One region of the Streptomyces sp. NPDC051738 genome, then DNA from elsewhere that is predicted to be linked to it. Evidence: riboswitches for the same ligand, from Rfam matches in the RefSeq annotation. Region 1 holds a riboswitch; each other region holds the start of a gene.
What was found. Region 1 has a riboswitch for cobalamin ahead of ACIA8X_RS31325 (ABC transporter substrate-binding protein). Riboswitches for the same ligand answer to the same signal wherever they lie in the genome.

Region 1 (7,831 bases):
ACGCTGACGGTGGCGCGTACGCCGTAGACGTCGGCGATGAGGGACTCCGTGAGGACATCCGTCGGCGTGCCGTTCGCCACCACGCGCCCCTGCTTCAGGACCACGAGCCGGTCGCAGTACATGGCCGCCAGGTTCAGGTCGTGCAGGGCGACGACGCTGGTCAGTTCGAGTTCGGTGATCAGGTCCAGCAGGGCGAGCTGGTGCTGGATGTCGAGGTGGTTGGTGGGTTCGTCGAGCAGCAGCTCGCGGGGTTCCTGGGCGAGGGCGCGGGCGATCTGGACGCGCTGGCGTTCGCCGCCGGAGAGGGTGTGCCAGGGCCGGTCGGCCTTGTCGGTGAGGTGGGTGCGGGCGAGGGCCGAGCGGACGGCGGCCTCGTCCGCCGAGGTCGCGGGGCTCCAGGCCCGGCGGTGCGGGACGCGGCCGAGGCGTACGACGTCCAGGACGGTCAACGCGACCTGGGTGTCGGCCTGTTGCTCGACGACCGCGACGCGTCGGGCGACGGTGCGGCGGCCCAGCCGGTCCAGCGGGTGGTCGTCCAGGGTGACGGCACCGGAGTCCGGGGCGATGACGCCGGCGAGCAGACGCAGCAGCGTGGACTTGCCCGAGCCGTTCGGGCCGAGCAGACCGGTGACTGTGCCGGGACGCGGGGTGAGGCTGACGCCGTCCAGGATCAGGGTGCCGTCGGCCTTGCGGCTGACGCGGTCGGCGCGCAGTCCCGTGGCCGGGGTGGGGTCGCTCATCGGGTGCTTGCTCATCGGCTGCCCCGCTCCCGGTAGAGGACGAGGACGAACGCCGGGACGCCGATCAGCGCGGTCATCACGCCCACCGGCACCTCCTGCGGGTCGAGGGCGGTGCGGGCGAGGGTGTCGACCCAGACGAGGAGCACCGCCCCGGTGAGGGCGGTGGCGGGCAGCAGGCGGGTGTGTCCGGGGCCGGTCAATGGGCGGACGGCGTGCGGGAGGACCAGGCCGACGAAGCCGATCGCCCCGGCGGAGCTGACCAGAGCGGCCGTGAGTAGGGCGGTCGTACAGAGCAGCACCATGCGGGAGCGGGCCACGTGTACGCCGAGCGAGGCGGCGGCGTCCTGGCCGAACGCGAACGCGTCGAGCGCGCGGGCGTAACCGGCGCACACGAGCAGGGTCACCACCAGGGCCGCAAGCCCCACGCCCACATCGGTCCAGCCGGCCCCGCTGAGCGAGCCGAGCAGCCAGAACAGCACACCGCGTGTGGTCTCCGCGTCGGCCGCCGTCATCACCACGAAGGAGGTGAGCGCGGAGAACAACTGCATCGCGGCGACCCCGGCGAGCACCACCCGGTCCGTGGTGCCGCCGAGGGTGTGGCTGAGCAGCAGTACCAGCCCGAAGGAGACGACCGCGCCCAGGAACGCGCCACCGGAGACCGACAGCAGACCGCCGCCCGCGCCGAGGACGACGACCACGACCGCGCCGGTCGAGGCGCCCGAGGAGACGCCCAGGACGAAGGGGTCGGCGAGCGGGTTGCGCAGCAGGGACTGCATCACCGCCCCGCACACGGCCAGCCCGGCACCGCACACCGCGGCGAGCAGCGTGCGCGGGAGGCGCAGGTTCCAGACGATGCCGTCCCGGATGGGCGTCAACTCGCCCTGGCCCCAGCCGAGATGCGCGGCCACCGTCGCCCAGACGTCCCCGACGGCGATGTCCGCAGGACCGATGGTGATCGCCACGGCGACGGAGAGGACCAGCAGGACGAGACCGGCCGCCCACAGCAGCGTGCGGCGCAGGCCGCGCAGTGCCGCCGGGGCGACCTCCGACAGGGCGGTGCTCACCCGGCGAGGCCGTATTTGCGCAGGGCCGCCGCCACCTTCTCCACGCCCTCGACGGTCCGGATGGTCGGGTTCATGGCCTGCCCGGACAGCAGCACATACCGCTTCTCACGCACCGCGGACATGTTCTTCGTCACCGGGTCGGATTCCAGGAACTCGATCTTCCGCGCGGCCGTTTCGGCTGTCTGCTGCTTGCGGGACAGGTCGCCGATGACGAGGACGTCGGGGTCGCGGTCGGCGACCGTCTCCCAGTTGACCTGGGGCCATTCCTCGTGGGTGTCGTCGAAGGCGTTCTCGGCACCGAGTTCGCGGGTGATGACGCCGGGTGCGCCGCAGCAGCCCGCGAGGTACGGGGACTGGGAGTTGGCGAACCAGTACAGGAGGGTCACGTCCTTGGCGTCGAGTCCGGAGGTGGCCTTCTTCACCCGGGCCCGGAGGTCGGCGACGAGCTTCTCGCCCCGCTCCTCGACGCCGAAGATCCTTGCCAGGTCGGTGACTTCGCCGTAGACCGCGTCCATGGTGAGCGGTTCCGTGCGCGAGCCGTCGCCGTCGCCGCTGTTGTCCTTGCCCACGCAGTCGGAGGGGGAGAGGTAGGTGGGCACGCCGAGCTTCTCGAACTGCTCGCGGGTGGCCACCCCGCCCTTGCCGAGCGTGGAGGCGAAGGACGCGGCGACGAAGTCGGGTTCGGTGTCCAGGACCTTCTCGAAGGACGGGGCGTTGTCCGCCAGCCGCCGCACCTTCGCGTTGTCCTTCTCCAGCCCCTTCGCCACCGGGTCCGTCCAGGTGGCGGTGCCCACCATGCGGTCGGAGAGACCGAGGGAGAGCATGATCTCGGTGGTGCCCTGGTTGAGGGAGACGGCCTGCTGCGGAGGCGCCTCGACGCGGACCTTCTGCCCGCAGTTGTCGAGGGTGACCGGATATCCGGCGGGCTTGCTCCTGGTCGCGCTCCCGGTCGGTGAGTCGGAGGAGCCGCCGCAACCGGTCAGCAGGAGGGCACCGGTCAGGAGAACGGCGGCAGGACGGACAGGGCGTGCGAACGGCACGGGACTTCCTTCGGCGTCGAGGGCTCATGCGCGAAGCCCGGTCGTACGGTGCTCCCTCCGGCCGTTGACACTGCCGGAGGGTGCCAGCAGGTCTTCGGACTCGGGGTCGCCCGGACGAGGCGCCTTCCCGGACCGTGTTCACCGTCCAGTGGCCGTTGCCCCGCCCGTCGCCCTCACCGCTGCGCGTCAGCTCCGGATTCCCACCGGATTCCCTGACTCGTGTACGTACGGGTACGCACACGGGTACGACTGGCCTCGGCAAGCTACCACAGGCGCCTCAACCTCCCAGGTGGGGCCCACCTCGGGTGCTCAGGAGGGCTCGGTGCTCCCGAGTGCCCGCAGGATGCGCTCGGCAGCCAGCGTGGGCGTCAACTCGCCGTCCCTGACGCGCTGTTCGAGAGCCGGTGCGAGGGCCCGCACCGCCGGGTCGGCGTGCAGCCGGCCGAGGAGTTCGTCGCGGACCATGCTCCACGTCCAGTCGACCTGCTGGTCGCGGCGCTTGGCGGCGAGGCGCCCGGTCGAGTCCAGCAGGGTGCGGTGCTGTTCGAGGCGTTCCCAGACGGTGTCCAGACCGGTCGATTCGCGGGCGCTGCAACTGAGCACCGGCGGCGTCCAGACGGGATCCTTGCCGTGCATCAGCCGCAGTGCGCTCGCCAACTCCCGTGCCGCGGCGCTGGCGTCGCGCTCGTGCGGGCCGTCCGCCTTGTTGACGGCCAGCACGTCGGCCAGTTCCAGGACGCCCTTCTTGATGCCCTGCAACTGGTCGCCGGTACGGGCGAGAGTGAGCAGCAGGAAGGAGTCGACCATGTTCGCGACCGCGGTCTCGGACTGGCCGACGCCGACCGTCTCCACCAGGATCACGTCGTAGCCGGCCGCCTCCATCACCACGATCGACTCGCGCGTGGCCTTGGCGACCCCGCCCAGCGTGCCCGCCGTGGGGGACGGCCGCACGAAGGCCGCCGGATCCACGGCCAGACGCTCCATACGCGTCTTGTCGCCGAGGATCGAGCCGCCGGTACGGCTGGAGGAGGGGTCGACGGCGAGCACGGCCACCCGGTGCCCGAGCGCGGTGAGCATCGAGCCGAACGCGTCGATGAACGTCGACTTGCCCACGCCCGGCACCCCGCTGACACCGATCCGCCGCGCCCGGCCGCTGTGCGGAAGCAGCTCGGTGAGCAACTCCTGTGCCAGCGCCCGGTGTTGCGGACGAGTGGACTCGACGAGGGTGATGGCGCGTGCGATGATCGCCCGCTTCCCGTCGAGCACGCCTTTCACATAGGCGTCGACATCGATCACAGGTCGTGCCCGAGTCCGGTCGACAGCCGCCGCACCAGGTCGTACGCCGCGTCCGGGATCACCGTCCCGGGCGGGAAGACGGCCGCCGCACCCATCTCCAGGAGCGTCGGCACGTCCTGCGGCGGGATCACCCCGCCGACCACGATCATGATGTCCTCGCGCCCCTCCTCGGCGAGCTGCTCCTTCAACGCCGGTACGAGGGTGAGGTGGCCGGCCGCCAGCGACGACACCCCGACGATGTGCACGTCCGCCTCGACGGCCTGGCGGGCCACCTCGGCCGGGGTCTGGAACAGCGGGCCGACGTCGACGTCGAAGCCGAGGTCGGCGAAGGCGGTGGCGATCACCTTCTGGCCGCGGTCGTGGCCGTCCTGGCCCATCTTCGCGACCAGGATGCGCGGGCGGCGGCCCTCGGCCTCCTCGAAGTCGGACACCAGAGCGCGGGTGCGTTCCACGGACGGGGACTCGCCTGCTTCGTTGCGGTACACGCCGGAGATCGTACGGATCTGGCTCGCGTGCCGGCCGTACACCTTCTCCAAGGCGTCGGAGATCTCGCCGACGGTGGCCTTGGCGCGGGCCGCGTTCACCGCCAGCTCCAGCAGGTTGCCCTCGCCGCCGGCCGCCCGGGTCAGCGCGTCCAGCGAGTCCTGGCACGCCTGCTCGTCCCGCTCCGCGCGCAGCCGCCGTAGCTTCTCGATCTGCTGGGTGCGTACGGAGGAGTTGTCGACCTTGAGGACGTCGATCGCCTCGTCGGTCTCGACGCGGTACTTGTTGACGCCGATGACCGGCTGACGGCCGGAGTCGATGCGGGCCTGGGTGCGGGCCGCGGCCTCCTCGATGCGCAGCTTGGGGATGCCCGCGTCGATGGCCTTGGCCATGCCGCCCGCCGCCTCGACCTCCTCGATGTGCTGCCAAGCCCGGCGCGCGAGGTCGTATGTCAGCTTCTCCACATACGCGCTGCCGCCCCACGGGTCGATGACCCGGGTGGTGCCGGACTCCTGCTGGATCAGCAGCTGGGTGTTGCGGGCGATGCGTGCGGAGAAGTCGGTGGGCAGCGCGAGCGCCTCGTCGAGGGCGTTGGTGTGCAGCGACTGGGTGTGGCCCTGCGTCGCCGCCATCGCCTCGACGCAGGTGCGCGTGACGTTGTTGAACACGTCCTGCGCGGTCAGGGACCAGCCCGAGGTCTGCGAATGGGTGCGCAGGGAGAGGGACTTGGCGTTCTTCGGGTCGAACTGCTTGACCAGCTTGGCCCACAGCAGGCGCGCCGCGCGCAGCTTGGCGACCTCCATGAAGAAGTTCATGCCGATCGCCCAGAAGAACGACAGCCGGGGCGCGAACGCGTCCACGTCCAGGCCCGCCTCCCGGCCCGCCCGGATGTACTCCACGCCGTCCGCGAGCGTGTACGCCAGTTCCAGGTCGGCCGTCGCGCCCGCCTCCTGGATGTGGTAGCCGGAGATGGAGATGGAGTTGTAGCGGGGCATCCGCTGCGAGGTGAACGCGAAGATGTCGGAGATGATCCGCATCGACGGCTTCGGCGGATAGATGTAGGTGTTGCGGACCATGAACTCCTTGAGGATGTCGTTCTGGATGGTCCCGGCCAACTTCTCGGGCGGCACGCCCTGTTCCTCCGCCGCCACGATGTAGAGCGCGAGCACCGGCAGCACGGCGCCGTTCATCGTCATCGACACGGTCATCTTGTCCAGCGGGATGCCGTCGAAGAGCTGGCGCATGTCGTAGATCGAGTCGATGGCCACGCCCGCCATGCCGACGTCACCGGTCACGCGCGGGTGGTCGCTGTCGTAACCCCGGTGCGTGGGCAGGTCGAAGGCGACCGACAGGCCCTTCTGGCCGGCGGCGAGGTTGCGCCGGTAGAAGGCGTTGGACTCCTCGGCGGTGGAGAAGCCCGCGTACTGGCGGATCGTCCACGGCTGGTTGACGTACATGGTGGGGTACGGGCCGCGCAGATACGGGGCGGCGCCCGGGTAGGTGCCCAGGAAGTCCAGGCCCTCCAGGTCCTGCCCGGTGTAGAGCGGCTTGACCGGGATGCCCTCCGGGGTCTCCCACAGCAGGTCGTCCCCGCCGGCCGCCTTCTTGACGGCCGTACGCCACTCGTCGGCTCCGCCGTCGACGGCCGGAGTCCCCAGCTCGATCCCGGAGAAGTCGGGGACGGAGGGGCCAGAGAGGGCGGACATCAGGACACTCCCATGCGGTCAAGGGTGGCGGACAGGACGGCGACGGCGTCGCAGCCCGCGAAGACGTACGCGTCGACACCGGGGTACTGCCCGGGACGGCCCGCCAGGAACACGTGCGAGGCACCGGCGGCCTTCAGCTCGGCGGCCACGGTCTCCGCCCGCTCCTCGTACAGGGCGTCACTGGAGCACAGGCAGACCTCCGTGGCACCGCTGTCCTCGAAGGTGCCCTCGGTGACGGGCTCGATGCCGCCCGCCTGGAAGAGGTTCGAAGCGAAGGTGAGGCGGGCGGTGTGGGCGGCCGCCGGTCCCAGGGCGGCCAGGAAGATCCGCGGGCGGGAGCCGGTCGCGGCGAGATGGGCGTCGGAGCGGGCGCGCAGCTCCTCGTACGCCTCGTCGCGATGGACGCGAGGCAGCCCGCCGGACGGGCGCTCGGGCGCGGGCCCCCGCACCACGGGCTTCTCGGCCAGGTGCGGGAACTCGCTGACGCCGGTGATGGGTTCGCGCCGCTTGGCGAGCCTGCCGCTGCGGGCCTGCCACGTGTCGGCGAGGTCCTGCCCCAGCTGCCCCGAGCGAAGGGAGGTGGCCAGGCCGCCACCGCGCTCGATCCGCTGGAAGAACTCCCAGCCGGCGTGCGCGAGTTCGTCGGTGAGCCGCTCCACGTACCAGGAGCCGCCCGCGGGGTCGATGACCCGGGCCAGGTGCGACTCCTCGATGAGGATCGTCGAGGTGTTGCGGGCGATGCGCCGCGCGAACGCGTCCGGCAGACCGAGGGCGTGGTCGAAGGGCAGAACTGTGACCGAGTCGGCGCCGCCCGCCCCGGCGGCCAGCGTGGCGATGGTCGTGCGCAGCATGTTCACCCACGGGTCGCGGCGCGTCATCATCACCGGCGAGGTCACGGCGTGCTGGAGCTGCGCCCCGGCGCCCGGGGCCCCGCAGACCTCGGCCACCCGCGCCCACAGCCTGCGCGCGGCCCGCAGCTTGGCGATCGTCAGAAACTGATCGGCGGTCGCCGCGTACCGGAACTCCAGCTGCGCACAGGCCTGTTCGACGCTCAGCCCGGCCTCGGTCAGCTCCCGCAGATACGCCACACCGGTCGCGAGCGAGGAGCCCAGCTCCTGCGCGGCCGACCCACCGGCCTCGTGGTACGGCAGCGCGTCCACCGTCAGGGCCCGCAGCCCCGGGTACTCCTCGGCGCACAGCCGCGCGAGAGCGGCCACCGCTGAGAAGTCGTACGACTGCCCCGTACGGGCCTCGTGGCCGAGCGGATCGGCGCCCAGGTTGCCGCGCGCCGCGTCCTTGGCGACGCCGCGCTCCTCGTACAGCCGCAGCAACTCACGGGCGGCGGGATCGACTTCACGCCCTGCGTCGAGGACGACGGGGGCCAGGTCGAGGTAGACGCCGTCCAGGGTCCCGCCGAGCGACGACACCGGGATGCCGCCCTCGCCGACGGCCAGCCACAGGGACGTCACGCCGTTCTCCAGGTCCGCGAGGACCGTGGCGCC
Region 2 (7,831 bases), on a different contig from region 1:
CCGCCGCCAGCTCCACGTCGTGCGTGGCCAGGACGATGGCGTGCCCCTCGGCGGCCAGTCCGCGCAGGAGCGTGAGCAGGCGGGACTTCGCCGCGTAGTCGAGGCCGCGGGTCGGTTCGTCCAGGAGCAGGAGGGGAGGGCGGGCGGTCAGGACCACCGCCAGCGCGAGCGTGAGGCGCTGGCCCTCGGAGAGGTCGCGGGGGTGGGTGTCGTCGGGGATGTCCGGGAGGAGCTCGGAGACCAGGGCTCGGCAGGTGCCGGGGGCTGCGCCCGCGTCGGCGTCTGCGGCCGTGCACTCGCCGGCGACCGTGTCGGCGTAGAGGAGGTCTCGGGGTTCCTGTGGGACCAGGCCTACGCGGCGGATCAGGTCGCGGGGTGGGGTGCGGTGGGGTACGGCTCCGCCGACGGTGACTTCGCCGGAGGAGGGTTTGAGCAGGCCGACGAGGGTGTTGAGGAGGGTGGATTTTCCGGCGCCGTTGCGGCCCATGAGGGCGATGGTTTCGCCGGGGGTGACGGTGAGGTCGATGCGGTGGAGGGCGCGGATGTGGTTTTCGCGGGTGACGGTGAGGGTGCGTGCGCCTACTAGCTCGGGGGGTGTGGATTGGGGGCGGGTGCGGGTTGTGTGTGGCTGGTCGCGCCCACGCGGCGGTAGCCGCAAATCGGATACAGCCCCGCGCCCCTTTAGGGCGTTGTCGTTCCGTTCCTCAAGTTGTTGCCGTAGGTCCGCTGCCCGTCGCCGCGCGTCTCGGACCGTCAGTGGCAGTGGGGACCAACCCGCCAAGCGGCCCAGGGCCACCACCGGTGGGTACACCGGGGATACGGCCATCACCTCTGCCGGGGTGCCCAGGATCGGGGGTGTTCCGGGGGAGGGGAGCAGGGCGATCTGGTCGGCGTACTGGATGACTCGTTCCAGGCGGTGTTCGGCCATCAGGACCGTTGTGCCCAGGTCGTGGACGAGGCGTTGGAGGACCGCCAGGACCTCTTCCGCTGCCGCCGGGTCCAGGGCCGACGTCGGTTCGTCGAGGATCAGCACGCTGGGGTGGGGGGTGAGGACCGAGCCGATCGCGACGCGCTGCTGCTGGCCGCCGGAGAGGGTGGAGATGGGGCGGTCGCGGAGGTCGGTGAGGCCGAGCAGGTCCAGGGTCTCCTCGACGCGGCGGCGCATCACGTCGGGGGCGATGCCCAACGACTCCATGCCGTAGGCGAGTTCGTCCTCGACGGTGTCGGTGACGAAGTGGGAGAGCGGGTCCTGGCCGACCGTGCCCACCACGTCGGCGAGTTCGCGTGGCTTGTGGGTGCGGGTGTCGCGGCCGGCCACCGTGACGCAGCCGCGCAGGGTGCCGCCGGTGAAGTGCGGGACGAGGCCGCTCACCGCGCCCAGGATCGTGGACTTGCCCACGCCCGACGGGCCGACGAGCAGGACCAGTTCGCCCTCCGGGACCTCGAAGTCCACGCCCTGGACGGTGGGTTCGGTGGCGCCGTCGTACGTCACGGAGACGTTCTCGAAGCGGATCACGACGGCTCCTTGGGGGCAGGGCTGCGGGGTGCGGGATTCCTGGGTGTGGGATGCCGGGGTGCGGGGCTGATGAAGGCGGGGAGCAGGCCGAGGAGGACGGCCGCCGCCGGCCACAGGGGGAGGGTGGGTGCGACGAGGGGGATCACGCCGGGGTTCAGGGCCGCCGGGTCACGGGTCGCGGCGAGGGTCAGCAGGGCGGCGACCGCCGCGCCGGAACCGGTGACCAGCCAGGCGCGGGCGTCCCAGGGGTCCGGGCGGTAACGGGTGCGCGGGGTGCGGCGACCGCCCAGGCGCAGGCCGGCCAGGGCGGCGGCGAGTCCGGCGAACAGGACCGGCAGTCCGTAGGTGCCGCCCTCCGCCGTCAGCAGTCCGTACGTTCCCGCGCAGACGCCGAGCAGGCCGCCCAGGGTGAGCGCGTTCGTCGTACGGCGGACTCGGGGCGGGACGTCGGCGGTGCGGCCGTAGCCGCGGGCGTCCATCGCGGCGGCCAAGGCGACCGAGCGCTCCAACGCGCCCTCCAGGACCGGGAGTCCGACGTGCAGCAGGCCGCGGATACCGGTGTCGGGTCGGCCGCGCAGACGGCGGGCGGCACGCATCCGCTGGACGTCGGCGATGAGGTTGGGGGCGTAGGTGAGGGCCACGACCACCGCGACGCCCATCTCGTACAGGGCGCCCGGGAGGGACTTGAGCAGCCGGGTGGGGTTGGCCAGGGAGTTCGCGGCGCCCACGCAGATGAGGAGGGTGACCAGCCGCAGACCGTCGTAGAGGGCCTTGACGAGGGTCTCGGCGGTGACCTTGCCGCCCAGGCGGATGCCCTGTGCCCAGTCGGGGAGCGGGACCTCGGGGAGGGTGACGATCACGTGGGTGCCGGGGAGGGGGGAGCCGAAGACCACCGCGAAGACGAGGCGGATGAGGAGGACGGCCAGGGCGAGTTTGACGAAGGCGGTGTAGGAGCGGGCCCAGGGGGCGTTGGGGCGGCAGGTCGCCACCACGTAGGCGGAGGTCGCTATGAGGAGGGCGAGGAGGAGCGGGTTGGTGGTGCGGGTGGCCGCCGTGCCCAGGGCCAGGGCCCAGAGCCACCAGGCGCCGGGGTGGAGTGAGGGCCCTGCCATCACGCCCGCCGCCGTCGTGCCTGCCAGATCGCCGCGGTTCCCAGTACGGCCACTACCGCGATCCCCGCGACGAGGCCGAGCGACGGGCCGCCGCCCGACTCGTCGTCCTTCGCGGTGGCCGTCTCCTGCGCGGCCGTCTGCCGCTCGCCCGCCGTCGGTTCGTCCGCCGTCGGTTCCTTCGCCCCCGACACCTGCTCCCCGCAGCCCGACTCCGGATACCCCGAGATCGCGCACAACAGGGCGTTCGTGTCGTAGCGCAGGGGCTTGGCCACCGAGGCCAGGGCCTCTGCCGTGGTCGCGTCGGCGGCGACGCGGGCGCATGCCGTGCGGCGGGGCGGGGGCGTCTCGCCGGACGGGGCGTCGGCCTTCGTACCGAAGTCGATGACCAGCGCCACCCGCTTCTTGCCGTCCTGCGCGGGCGTTCTCGCGCAGATCACCTGGAACACGGCGGCGCCGCGCGGGAGGGCAGCATCCTTGGAGTCCTCGCTCACCGCGAAGCGGAAGCCCTGGACGTCGCCGTCGGACGGGCGGGCGGTGGAGGGGCCCTGGGTGGCATAGGTCCAGGTGTCGCCGTCGCGGTCCCAGAAGGACCAGTAGCGGTAGCCGGTCGCCTGGGCGGCCTGGGCCGCGCCGGTCAGGACGACCAGCGCGGCGCAGAGCAGAGCGAGGGTGCGGCGGATCACGGTCGCGGGTTCTTCTTGCGGGTGCTCAGCAGGAAGCCGATGCCGATGCCCCCGACCAGGCCGACGCCGATGATCCAGGTCAGGCTGACGCCGCCGTCGTCGTCCTGCTTCTCCTCAGACGCCTTCGCCGACTCCGACTCCGACTCGGATGTCGCGGTCCGCGGGGCCGGGCCCTGCGCGTTGAGCTGCTTGACCAGGTCCGTGCCGCCGAAGGCACGCGGGTCGGTGCCCGTCGCCTCGGCGGCGAGGATCAGCTGGGCGTAGGCGGCGGGGCCACTCTGGGCGGCCCACTGCGCGGCGTTCTTCTCCAGCCAGTTCAGGGGCTTCTGGGCCGCGGCCGCACCGGCCTCGGCGGCGAGCGCGACGACCGCGTCCGCCGTGTTGCCGTAGTCGGGCTGGTCCTCGGCGCCGGCAAGGGCGGACTTCAGGTAGCCGTCCTTCTCGACCGCCTTCGCCAGGTACGCGGCACCGTTGGCTCCGGCCTGCTCCGCAGTGAGGTCGGAGGCGCCCGCGCAGGCGACATCCTTCTTCTCGCCGGCCTTCACCGACAGCATGCCGGTGCCCAGCGTGCCGACGACGGCCGCCGCCGTCGCGTCCGCGTTGGCCGCGAGCTTGCCCTTCTTGTCCGGCTGGTAGGCGAAGGCACCGCCGTCCGCGCACGGCAGGGCGAGCTTCACCAGGGCGTCGGAGGGCGACTTGCCGTCCTTGCGGACCTCGGCCGGGTCGCCGCCGGCGGCGTCGAGCGCGCCGATCACGACGGACGTCGAGTTGGCGTCGCTGGCCCCGCCGGGCGTGTAGCCCCAGCCGCCGTCCTTGTTCTGCACGGACTTCAGCCAGGTCACCGCCTTGCCGATCTCCTTCTCGTGCCCGCCGACCGAGGCCAGGCCCTGGACGGCTGCGGCCGTGCTGTTGGTGTCGACCATGGTCTTCGCGTCGCACGCCTTGGCGGGCTCCGCGCGGAACGCCGCGAACGCCCCGTCGGCGCACTGCTGCCCGGCCAGCCAGTCGATCGCCTTGACGGCGGGCTGTATGCCCACCCGGCTCTGCGCGACCAGCGCGAGGGACTGGCGCCAGACGCCGTCGTACGTCGGGTCGCCGGTGCCGTACAGCCCGGCGGGGAGCGTGACGGACGGGGACGCGGACGGGGAGGGGTCGGCGGCGACTGCGGGCGCGGCAGAGGCGGTGCCGATCACGGTGACGGCGGCCAGGGCCGCGGCGCTGCGGCGGACGTACATGATCGGCGGATGCCCTTCCCTAAGGGGAACCGGGCAGCACAGGGGGGACCCCGGGCGGCTCGACTCCGTATACCTCGACGGTGCCGTGCTCCGGCCGGTTGCCGGGGCACGTGAGCCGGTCACGTATCCGTACGGGGCGATCCGGCTCACCGGCGTTCGACGACCGGTTCACGGTTGCGGGTCAGCGCCGGATTTGCACCGGCTTCCCCCTGTACGGGTGTGATGACGACGCCGTCACTCTACCCGCCCGTAACTCTGAGGCTGAGGGGCGCCTGTGCGGGCGGTAGCTTCGGGCGTGAGGGAAGCGACAGGGGGGACCGTGGGGAGACTGCTCGGGGCGGGGCGTACCGCCGACGTGTACGAGATCGACGAGGCGTGGGTGCTGCGCCGGTACCGGGAGGGGTACGGGGACGCGCTCGCCGAGGGGGTGGTGATGGGGCATGTCCGCGAGCACGGCTTTCCGGTGCCCCGGGTGCGGCTCGCCGACTCCTCGCGGACCGAGCTGGTGATGCAGCGGCTGTCGGGGCCGACGATGCTGGGGGCGCTGACCGAGGGGACGATGGGCGCGGACGAGGCGGGCGGCATCCTCGCCCGGCTGCTGCGGCGACTGCACGGCGTCCCCGCGCGCGGAGCGCAGGGCGGCCGTGTCCTGCACCTCGACCTGCATCCGGACAACGTCGTCCTCACGCCCGACGGCCCCTACGTGATCGACTGGGACAACGCGGCCGAAGGCGACCCCGGCCTCGACTGGGGCTCCTCAGCGGTGATCCTCGCGCAGGTCGCCGTAGGCGACGAGGCCCTCGCCGAACCCGCCCGCGCGCTCCTCGCCGCCCTCCTCGCCGACCCGTCCCACCTCACCGAGAGCGGCCTCACGGAGGCGCTGCGCCGCCGCGCGGTGAATCCGACGATGACCCGGCGGGAGGTCGAAGTGCTGGGTGAGGCGGAGGAGTTGGTCCGGTCGTTCATGGCTTGGGCGGGCGCGGGGTAGGTCCGGCGAAGGCCAGATGGAGGACCCGGGCGGACAGGAGCCAGGTGCCGTCCGGCGACCTGCGGAACGTGTCCTCGTAGGAGCCCACCTGGACCGGAGATCCCGGCGGCACAGGGCCGCCCTCGTGGCCGTCGACCCGGTACGTCGTGAAGTACGAGGTCGCCGTTGCCGTGTCCGGGGAGGCCACCGTGACCAGGACGTTGGACATCATGCGGCGGGAGAGCCGGTCGGCGGGGCGGGAGCCGAAGTACTGACGGAGGGCGTCCCGGCCCTTGACCAACCGTTCGCCCTCCGGCCAGGCCCAGCTGCCGTCCTCGGTGAACAGCTCGGCGACGGAGGCCGGTTCACCCAGGTCGAGGCGGTGGACGAAGTCGATGATGACGCGCTCGCAGGCGCGTTCGGCGAGCAGCCGGTCCAAAGAATCCATGGCGTTCATGGCGATCTTTATACGGCCACGTACGCCACCGGCTCGCTCCCCGCCACCGCCTCCGCCCGCCCCAGCTTCACCAGCCGCCGCAGATGGGCTTCCGCCTCCGCGATCGCGATGTTCCGTGACGCGTACGGGATTTGGTCCCAGGGCCGGTTCCACTCCATGCGCTCGGCGAGTTGCCAGGGGGTGAGGGGCTCGGCGAGGAGGGTGAGGAGGTCGGTGAGGCGGGACTCGTGATGGAGCAGCAACTGCCGTACGCGGGCGGGTGCGTCGGTGAACGCGTGCTGGTGGGCCGGGAGGATCTCGGCGGGGGCGAGGCGGCCGACGCGTTCCAGAGAGGCGAGATAGTCGCCGAGGGGGTCGGTGACGGTCGTGTCGTCGGGGTCCTCGTACAGGCCGATGTGCGGGGTGATCCCGGGGAGCAGATGGTCACCGGAGAACAGGCGTCCGTGGCCCGGGAGTCGGGCCGGGTGCTCCTCCTCCAGGTGCAGGCAGACATGGCCGGGGGTGTGGCCCGGGGTCCAGATCGCGCGCAGGCGGCGGCCGGGGAGGTCGAGGAGTTCGCCGGGGACGATCTCGCGGTCGGGCAGGGCGGGGGCGAAGCCGGGCAGCGTGCTCGGGCGGCGCGCGGTGCGCAGGGGCGCCACATGGGCGTCGGGGGCGCCGGCCGCGGTGAGCTTGGCCGCCATGTAGGAGAACCAGCGCTCGGGGTGGGTCGCCCGGGTGCGCCGTACGATCGCCGCGTCCGCCGCGTGCATCGCGATCCAGGCGCCGGAGGCCTCGCGCACCTTGGCGGACAGGCCGTGGTGGTCGGGGTGGTGATGGGTGATCACGACGCCGTGGATCTCGGCGGGCGCGGTGCCGCAGTCCGCGAGGCCCTCGGCGAGGGTGTCCCAGGAGGCCGGGTCGTCCCAGCCGGTGTCGACGAGCACCGGGCCTCGGTCGGTGTCGACGACGTACACGAGGGTGTGGCCGAGAGGGTTGTCAGGGATGGGGACCTGGATGGACCGGACGCCGCCGCCGTGGTCGTACACCTGCGCCATGGGCTCCCCAATCGCCGCGACACGTTCCGGCCGACCGGGTCACTATAACTAGAACAGGTTCCGATGGGAGCCCGAGTCACCTGGTTGCGGGGTCGCCTGGTTGCCGGGTCACCCGGGTTCGGCGTTCCGCATGCGCTCCGGGGTCCAGTACTCCCTGATCTCCTCCGGGCTCTTCGTCTCCCGGTGCACGGACACTCCGTTGCTGCTCTTCACGTCGCCCCACGTCGATGCCATCCATGCGGCACCCACGACGGCCACCGCCATGGCCGTGCCGAACACCGCCCAGTCGCGCCCGCGCGCTGCCATCCCGTGCCCCCTAGCCCCATTGATCGGCGTATTGGCCAGCGTAGAGGCGAGCTGTGTGCGGCCCGTGGACTCCTCCGGGTGGAACTGGTATCAGTTCCGTGTATCTGATGGATCGTCAGAGTCCCGCTCAGGGGAGGCAGTCGGCCATGACCGAGCTCGTGGAACACGGACAGCTGTTCATCGGCGGGGAGTTGACGGACCCCCTGGGCAAGGACGTCATCGAGGTGATCTCGCCGCACACCGAAGAGGCCATCGGACGCGTGCCGCACGCCTCGCCGGCCGACGTCGACCGGGCGGTCGCGGTGGCGCGCAAGGCGTTCGACGAGGGGCCCTGGCCGCGGATGACCCTCGACGAGCGGATCGAGGTCGTCACCCGCATCAAGGACGGAATCGCCGTACGCCACGAGGAGATCGCCCGCGTCATCTCCTCCGAGAACGGCTCCCCGTACTCCTGGAGCGTCCTCGCGCAGGCACTCGGCGCGATGATGGTGTGGGACGCGGCGATCACGGTCGCGCGG
Region 3 (7,831 bases), on a different contig from region 1:
CGTACTCGGAGACCAGCGGGATGGTGGCCTGGCCGACCGCCACCGCAGCCGTGAAGATGAGGTTGACAAGCGAGATTCCGACGCTGTGCACCGCGGCGTCCGCCGTCCCGATCCGGGCCGCGGCGAAGGTCAGTACGCCCAGGACGGCGAACTTGACGAGTACCGTGCCGGCGAGCGGAATCCCCACGGAGCCCAACTGCCAGACCTGTCTCACATCCGGCCTGCCCGGATACAGGGAGCGGCCGGCCAGCACGGTGGAGCGACGGAGGGCCACCTGGTTGACGGAGGCGCTGATCACGCTGGACGCGAGCATGGCGACGCCCGCCCCCGTCAGGCCGTAACTCGGCAGTGGGCCGGGACCACCCACGAGGAGCACGGACAGCGCGGTGGATGCGGCGGTGCCGAGCAACCCGGCCCGCATCACCAGCTTGGAGTCGCCCAGCGCGACCAGGACGGACGTGGCCGACGAGCCGACCGCGATGGCGAGCACACTGCCGGCCAGCAGCAAGGGAAAGGTCCCCAGCTGGTCGAGAGCGGTGCGGGGAACCCCGGTCGCCCGGCCGATCAGAGGAACGGACGCGACCGCCGCCGCGGCGAGGGCACCGACGGTGATCGCGAGCCACGTCCCGCTGTGCACCACGGGCAGGAGACGGTCGGGATCCTCCCTGCGCGGCGTGACGAACGGCATCACACCGCGCAGCGCGCCCGCCACCGTGGCGGTGGCCGGGCTGAACACCGCCATGCTCACGGCGAAGGCGGCGAGCACGGCGGTGGAGTGGTTGCCCAGCAGAGCGGTGTCGACCAGCGCGCCGGCCGAGGCGGCGATCATCGTCAGGTACAGCGGGAGCGCTGCCGCCGCTATCCCGATCCACGTACTGCGTCCGGCCGGTCCCGTTCCCCTGCTGATCACACGTTCGATCATCACACCGCGGGAACCCGCAGTTCGGCGGAAGCGGAGAACCGCCGCGGAACCGACCGGTCACGGCGTCAGGACGCGGAGCGCCCCGCGACCTCCTCGCGCACCGTGCGGGCAGCGGCGACCAGGTGCTCCAGCGAGGCGCGGGTCTCCGGCCAGCCGCGGGTCTTCAGACCGCAGTCGGGGTTGACCCACAGCCGTTCGGCGGGGATGGCCTTCAGCCCGGTGCGCAGGAGTTCCGCCGCCTCCCGCGTGCTCGGCACCCGCGGCGAGTGGATGTCGTAGACACCCGGCCCCGCCTCACGCGGGTAGCCGTGCGCGGCCAGCTCCCGGGCGACCTGCATGTGCGAGCGGGCGGCCTCCAGGCTGATGACGTCGGCGTCGAGGTCGTCGATGGCCTGGACGATGTCGCCGAACTCGGCGTAGCACATGTGGGTGTGGATCTGGGTGTCCGGCCGCACTCCGCTCGTGCTGAGCCGGAACGCCTCCGTCGCCCACGCCAGATAGGCGCCGCGGTCGGCGGCACGCAGCGGGAGCGTCTCGCGCAGCGCGGGCTCGTCGACCTGGATGACCGAGGTCCCGGCCGCCTCAAGGTCGTTCACCTCGTCGCGCAGGGCCAGGGCGACCTGGCGGGCCGTCTCGCCGAGCGGCTGGTCGTCGCGGACGAAGGACCAGGCCAGCATGGTGACCGGTCCGGTGAGCATGCCCTTGACCGGGCGGGAGGTGAGGGACTGGGCGTACGACGTCCAGCGCACCGTCATCGGATCGGGACGGGAGATGTCGCCGGCCAGGATCGGCGGGCGGACGTAGCGGGTGCCGTAGGACTGCACCCAGCCGTGCTGGGTGGCGAGGTAGCCGGTGAGCCGCTCGGCGAAGTACTGGACCATGTCGTTGCGTTCGGGCTCGCCGTGCACCAGGACGTCGATGCCGGTCGTCTCCTGGAAGGAGACGACCTCCTGGATCTCCGCCTTGATCCGCTCCTCGTAGCCGGCGGTGTCGATGCGGCCCGCGCGGAGGTCGGCGCGTGCGGTGCGCAGTTCGCCGGTCTGCGGGAAGGAGCCGATGGTCGTGGTCGGCAGCAACGGCAGGCCGAGGTGGGCGCGTTGGGCGGCGGCCCGTTCGACGTACGGCTGGGAGCGGCGGGCGTCCGCGTCCGCGACGGCCGCCGCACGGGACCGGACGGCCGGGTCGTGCGTGATCGGGGAACCGGCGCGGGAGGCCAGGTCGGCGCGGTTGGCGGCGAGTTCGGCGGTGATGGTGTCGGTGCCCTGGGCGAGGCCCCGGGCGAGGGTGACGATCTCGGCGGTCTTCTGCTTCGCGAAGGCCAGCCAGCGCAGGATCTGCGGTGCGATGTTGCGCTCCGCCGCCGCGTCCAGCGGCACGTGCAGCAGCGAGCAGGAGGCCGACACGTCGACCCGGTCGGCGAGGCCCAGCAGGGTGCCCAGGGTGGCGAGGGACTTCGACAGGTCGTTGACCCAGACGTTGCGGCCGTTGACGACACCGGCGACCAGGCGCTTGCCGGGCAGCCCTCCCACGGCGGCGAGCGCGTCCAGGTTGGCGGCGGCGGCCTGAGTGAAGTCCAGCGCGAGCCCCTCGACCGGCGCCTTGGCCAGCACCGGCAGGGCGTCGCCGAGCCGGTCGAAGTACGAGGCGACCAGCAGCTTCGGCCGGTCGGTGAGGGCGCCGAGGTCGCGGTAGGCCCGCTCGGCGGCGTTCAGTTCGGCCGGGGTGCGGTCCTGGACCAGGGCGGGCTCGTCCAGCTGGACCCACTCGGCGCCGGCCGCGCGCAGGTCGGCGAGGACCTCGGCGTACACCGGCAGCAGCCGGTCCAGGAGGGTGAGCGGCTCGAAGTCCGCGGCGACCCCGGGCGCGGACTTGGCGAGCAGGAGGTAGGTGACCGGTCCGACCAGGACGGGCCGCGCGGTCAGGCCCAGCGCCAGGACCTCCTTCAGCTCGGCGACCTGCTTCGTCGAGTCGGCCGTGAAGACCGTGTCCGGGCCCAACTCCGGGACGAGATAGTGGTAGTTCGTGTCGAACCACTTGGTCATTTCCAGCGGCGCGATGTCCTGCGTGCCGCGCGCCATGGCGAAGTAGCCGTCCAGGGCGTCGGCCTCGACGGCGGCGCGGTGCCGGGCGGGGACGGCGCCGACCATGACGGTGGTGTCCAGGACCTGGTCGTAGTACGAGAAGTCGCCGGTCGGCACCTCGTGGATGCCGGCCTCGACGAGCTGCCGCCAGTTCGATGCGCGCAGGTCGGCGGCGGTGGAGCGGAGGGCGTCGGCGTCGACCCGGCCCTTCCAGTAGCCCTCGATCGCCTTCTTCAGCTCCCGGTTCGGGCCCTGACGGGGGTAGCCGTACACGGTGGCGCGTGCTGCCGCGGCTGCGGACTTGGTGGTCACGGAGATCTCCTTCGCGAGATGAATCCCTGAGATCCCGGGGACGGGACGAGAGCGCGAAGGGGCGACGGACCGGACGGCAGCGGCCGTATGGCCGTCCGTTCGGTCGTGTACGCCGACCCGCCCTCGAGGTCACCGGGATGTCCGCGCACGAGTGGTTCGCGCGCGGGCAGTTGGCAGGTCTTCGGACTCGCGGGCACGCCCTCCTGACCGGAGGACACCTACTGGCCGTCGCTTCCCGGGCCCTGTACGTCGGGCCCAGTGCGTATGACGGCGGTCGTTCCCGCTCACCGCTGCGGGGCAGTCCCGGATTCCCACCGGGTTCCCTCTTGCGACGCATCCCGCCTGGAGGACGGGGCGAACCAGCTGCACGGATCAGCCTACCCGGCCGTACACATGGAACCCCCGGCCGCTCTTACGGCCCAGCAGCCCCGCCTCCACCATCCGCTGGAGCAGCGGGGGAGGAGCGTAGAGGGGTTCCTTGAACTCGTCGTAGAGCGACTCGGCGATCGAGGCGACGGTGTCGAGACCGATCAGATCCGCGAGCTTCAGCGGGCCCATGGGGTGGGCGCAGCCCAGTTCCATGCCGGTGTCGATGTCGGCGGCGATGGCGAAGCCGGACTCCGCCATCCGGATCGCGGACAGCAGGTAGGGGACGAGCAGCGCGTTGACGACGAAGCCCGCCCGGTCCTGGGAACGGATCACGGTTCTGCCGAGCGTGCGGGCGGCGAAGCCCTCGACCGTGGCGATCGTCGCGGCCGAGGTGTGCAGGGAGGTCACGACCTCCACCAGCGGCAGGACGGGCACCGGGTTGAAGAAGTGCAGGCCCACGACCCGGTCCGCGCGGCCGGTCGCCCTGCCGAGCCGCATGACCGGCAGGGAGGAGGTGTTGGTGGCCAGCACGGCCGCCGGATCCTCGACGATCTTGTCGAGCGCCGTGAACACCTCGATCTTGGCGTCCGGGTTCTCCACGACGGCCTCGACGACGAGCTGCCGGTCGGCCAGATCCTCCAGGTTGCCGGTGAACACCGTCCGCGCGAGCGCGTCCCGCGCGGCGACCTGCTCCAGCTTGCCCCGCCGCACCGCGCGGTCGAGCGACGCCGTCACCCGTTCCCGGGCGGCGCGGGCCGCGACCGCGTCCACCTCGCACACCACGGTGTCGAGCCCGGCCAGCGCGCACACCTCGGCGATCCCGGCCCCCATCTGCCCGCCGCCGACCACACCGACGCGCCCGACGCCCCCGCTCATGCTCCGGCCTCCGTCCGCCGCACGAGGTGACGGCTGTAGGCGTCCGGCGTGAAGAACTCCGGCAACTCGCCTGCCAGCGCGGTCCGTTCGAACAGCGCGCGGATCTCGTCGACCGGCGCCCACGGGTACTCGGCGCCGAGCGCCACGACCTCGTCGTCGAGCAGCCGCAGTACGGTCGCGCGGTCGATCACCCGATGCCGCAGCCACTGCCAGATCTGCACCCGGGCGATCTCGGCGGTGGCCGCGTCCTCCATCAGCCCATACAGCGCGACCGCGCCCTGGCCGCGCAGCCAGGCCGCGAAGTACCGCAGGGCGACCGCGATGTTGACGCGCACGCCCTCCGGAGTGGGCGGCCCACTGATCCGGCGCACCGACAGCAGGTCGGCGGCGCCGACCTCCACGTCGTCGCGCGTACGGTCGATCTGGTGCGGCCGTGCGCCGAGGACACCGTCGAACACGTCACGGCAGACGGACACCAGGCCCGGGTGGGCAACCCACGACCCGTCGAAGCCGTCCTCCGCCTCCCGCTCCTTGTCCAGGCGCACCTTGGCGAGCGCCGCCTCGTTCGCGGCCGTGTCCCTGCCGGGCACGTGGGCGGCCATGCCGCCGATGGCGTGGGCGCCCCGCTTGTGGCAGGTGCGCACGAGGAGCTCGGTGTACGCCCGCATGAACGGGGCGGTCATGGTGACCTTCGCCCGGTCCGGCAGCAGGAAGTCCGTCCGATGACCGAAGGTCTTGATCAGGCTGAACAGGTAGTCCCAGCGGCCCGCGTTGAGACCGGAACCGTGCTCGCGCAGCTCGTGGAGGATCTCCTCCATCTCGAAGGCCGCGGTGATCGTCTCGATGAGAACGGTGGCGCGGACCGTGCCGCGCGGGATGCCGAGGAGTTCCTGCGCGAGGACGAAGATGTCGTTCCACAGGCGGGCCTCGTAGCGGTTCTCCAGCTTGGGCAGATAGAAGTACGGGCCGTGGCCGGCGTCGATCTGGCGCTGGGCGCAGTGGAAGAAGAACAGCCCGAAGTCCACGAGAGCCGCGGGCACCGGCCGCCCGTCGAACTCCAGGTGCTCCTCGTCAACGTGCCACCCGCGGGGCCGGACGACGATGGTGGCGAGCCGGTCACGGTCCCCGAGGCGGTACTCCTTGCCCTCGGGGCTGGTGAAGTCGATCCGGCGCTCGATGGCGTCGAGCAGGTTGAGCTGACCGGAGACGATGTTGTCCCAGGTGGGCGAGGTGGCGTCCTCGAAGTCCGCCAGCCACACCTGGGCGCCCGAGTTGAGGGCGTTGACGGTCATACGGCGCTCGGGCGGGCCGGTGATCTCCACCCGCCGGTCGGCGAGACCCGGCGCGGGCGGCGCCACCCGCCACGTCGGATCGGCGCGCACGGCCGAGGTGACCATGGGGAAGTCGAGCGGCGCCCCACTGGCCAGCCGCAGGGCCTGCCGACGACGCTCCTTCAACAGTTCCCGCCGACGCTCCCCGAAGGCGGCGGCCAGCCGGCCGACGAAGTCGAGAGCGGCGGGCGTGAGAATCTCGTCGTGCCGGTGCCCGGCAGCGGCGAGGACGCGGACACGGTGAGCAAGTGCGGTGGTAGACATCGGCCTCTCCCGACTGGAAACGTTCAGGGCATCGCCCCTAAAGGGGCGCGGGGAACTGCGCGACCAGCCCCCACGCACCCGCAGACGACGAACCGGACCTAGTGGAACTGCTCTTCCTCGGTGGACCCGGAGAGCGCGGTGGTAGAAGAGGCAGGATTGACAGCGGTCGACACCAGGTCGAAGTACCCGGTACCGACCTCCCGCTGATGCCTGACGGCAGTGAACCCGTGCTGCTGCGCCGCGAACTCCCGCTCCTGCAGATCGACATACGCGGTCATCCCGTGCTCGGCATAACCACGCGCAAGGTCGAACATCCCGTGGTTCAGGGAGTGGAACCCGGCCAGCGTGATGAACTGGAACCGATACCCCATCGCCCCCAACTCCCGCTGGAACTTGGCGATCTGGTCGTCGTCCAGCGCGGCCTTCCAGTTGAAGGACGGCGAGCAGTTGTACGCCAGCATCTGGTCCGGGTGCTCGGCGTGGATCGCCTCGGCGAACTCCCGCGCCTGCGCGAGATCCGGCGTACCGGTCTCGACCCAGATGAGGTCGGCGTAGGGGGCGTACGCGAGGCCACGGGCGATCACCGGCGCCATCCCGTTGCGCACCCGGTAGAAGCCCTCCGCGGTCCGCTCCCCGGTCACGAACTCGGCGTCGCGCTCGTCGACATCACTGGTGACGAGGTTGGCGGCGAGGGCGTCCGTACGCGCGATGACCAGCGTCGGCACATCGGCGATGTCGGCCGCGAGCCGGGCCGCGTTCAGGGTGCGGATGTGCTGGGCGGTCGGCACCAGGACCTTGCCGCCGAGGTGACCGCACTTCTTCTCCGAGGCGAGCTGGTCCTCGTAGTGGATGCCGGCGGCCCCCGCCGCGATCATCGCCTTGGTCAGCTCGAAGGCGTTCAGCGGGCCGCCGAACCCGGCCTCGGCGTCGGCGACGATCGGCGCGAGCCAGTCCGTGGTGTCGCCCGCGCCCTCGGCGGTGGCGATCTGGTCGGCGCGCAGGAGGGCGTTGTTGATCCGACGGACCACCTGGGGCACCGAGTTGGCCGGGTACAGGCTCTGGTCGGGGTAGGTGTGCCCGGCCTGGTTGGCGTCGGCTGCGACCTGCCAGCCGGACAGGTAGATCGCCTGAAGGCCCGCCTTGACCTGCTGGACGGCCTGGCCGCCGGTGAGCGCGCCGAGCGCGTGGATGTAGTCCCGCTCGTGCAGTTGGCGCCACAGCCGCTCGGCGCCGCGCCGGGCCAGGGTGTGCTCCTCACGGACGCTGCCGGAGAGCCGCACGACGTCCTCGGCGGTGTAGGTGCGCTCGATGCCCTGCCAGCGCGGGTCGGTGGCCCAGCGCCGCGCGAGCTCCTCGGCCGCCTGCGTCCTCGCCTCTGCCATGAGTGTCACCGTCTCCCTCGGTTGTGCGGTCTGCCAATCCTCACGCTGTCGCCGCGAGAGGTGGCACTGTGTGTCTTCGCCTGGAGTGCGGCCCGCCCCACCTGCCGTTGGGCGGAGCTGAGCAATGCTGGCCCGGTGGCGCGGCGTTGCTGCCGGGATCTCCGACGTCAGGGCGTGAATCGTGCCCGGTGCGGTGCCTGGCCGCCGGAGGTTCGGCGGGCCGCACTGAGACTCTGGCAGTGGCACTCAGTGCCATCAAGGGTGGATGAGTGCCAACTTCTGCGAATCTTCGCG

Region 2: another riboswitch for cobalamin. It lies ahead of ACIA8X_RS32205 (prenyltransferase/squalene oxidase repeat-containing protein); the one in region 1 lies ahead of ACIA8X_RS31325 (ABC transporter substrate-binding protein).
Region 3: another riboswitch for cobalamin. It lies ahead of metE (5-methyltetrahydropteroyltriglutamate--homocysteine S-methyltransferase); the one in region 1 lies ahead of ACIA8X_RS31325 (ABC transporter substrate-binding protein).

The regions. Positions count from the first base shown of each region.
Region 1 covers NZ_JBITCM010000015.1:107,617-115,447, forward strand. The annotation lists gene ACIA8X_RS31315 (ABC transporter ATP-binding protein) at 1-755, opposite strand, end outside; gene ACIA8X_RS31320 (FecCD family ABC transporter permease) at 752-1,804, opposite strand; gene ACIA8X_RS31325 (ABC transporter substrate-binding protein) at 1,801-2,844, opposite strand; cobalamin riboswitch at 2,912-3,098, opposite strand; gene meaB (methylmalonyl Co-A mutase-associated GTPase MeaB) at 3,154-4,140, opposite strand; gene scpA (methylmalonyl-CoA mutase) at 4,137-6,329, opposite strand; gene ACIA8X_RS31340 (methylmalonyl-CoA mutase family protein) at 6,329-7,831, opposite strand, start outside.
Region 2 covers NZ_JBITCM010000016.1:21,652-29,482, forward strand. The annotation lists gene ACIA8X_RS32190 (ABC transporter ATP-binding protein) at 1-1,516, opposite strand, end outside; gene ACIA8X_RS32195 (energy-coupling factor transporter transmembrane component T) at 1,513-2,628, opposite strand; gene ACIA8X_RS32200 (SCO2322 family protein) at 2,628-3,311, opposite strand; gene ACIA8X_RS32205 (prenyltransferase/squalene oxidase repeat-containing protein) at 3,308-4,546, opposite strand; cobalamin riboswitch at 4,660-4,802, opposite strand; gene ACIA8X_RS32210 (phosphotransferase) at 4,866-5,534, shown strand; gene ACIA8X_RS32215 (nuclear transport factor 2 family protein) at 5,509-5,961, opposite strand; gene ACIA8X_RS32220 (MBL fold metallo-hydrolase) at 5,979-7,007, opposite strand; gene ACIA8X_RS32225 (hypothetical protein) at 7,116-7,313, opposite strand; gene ACIA8X_RS32230 (aldehyde dehydrogenase) at 7,460-7,831, shown strand, end outside.
Region 3 covers NZ_JBITCM010000017.1:100,564-108,394, reverse strand. The annotation lists gene ACIA8X_RS33735 (MATE family efflux transporter) at 1-910, opposite strand, end outside; gene metE (5-methyltetrahydropteroyltriglutamate--homocysteine S-methyltransferase) at 988-3,315, opposite strand; cobalamin riboswitch at 3,470-3,694, opposite strand; gene ACIA8X_RS33725 (3-hydroxybutyryl-CoA dehydrogenase) at 3,688-4,560, opposite strand; gene aceB (malate synthase A) at 4,557-6,155, opposite strand; gene aceA (isocitrate lyase) at 6,254-7,537, opposite strand.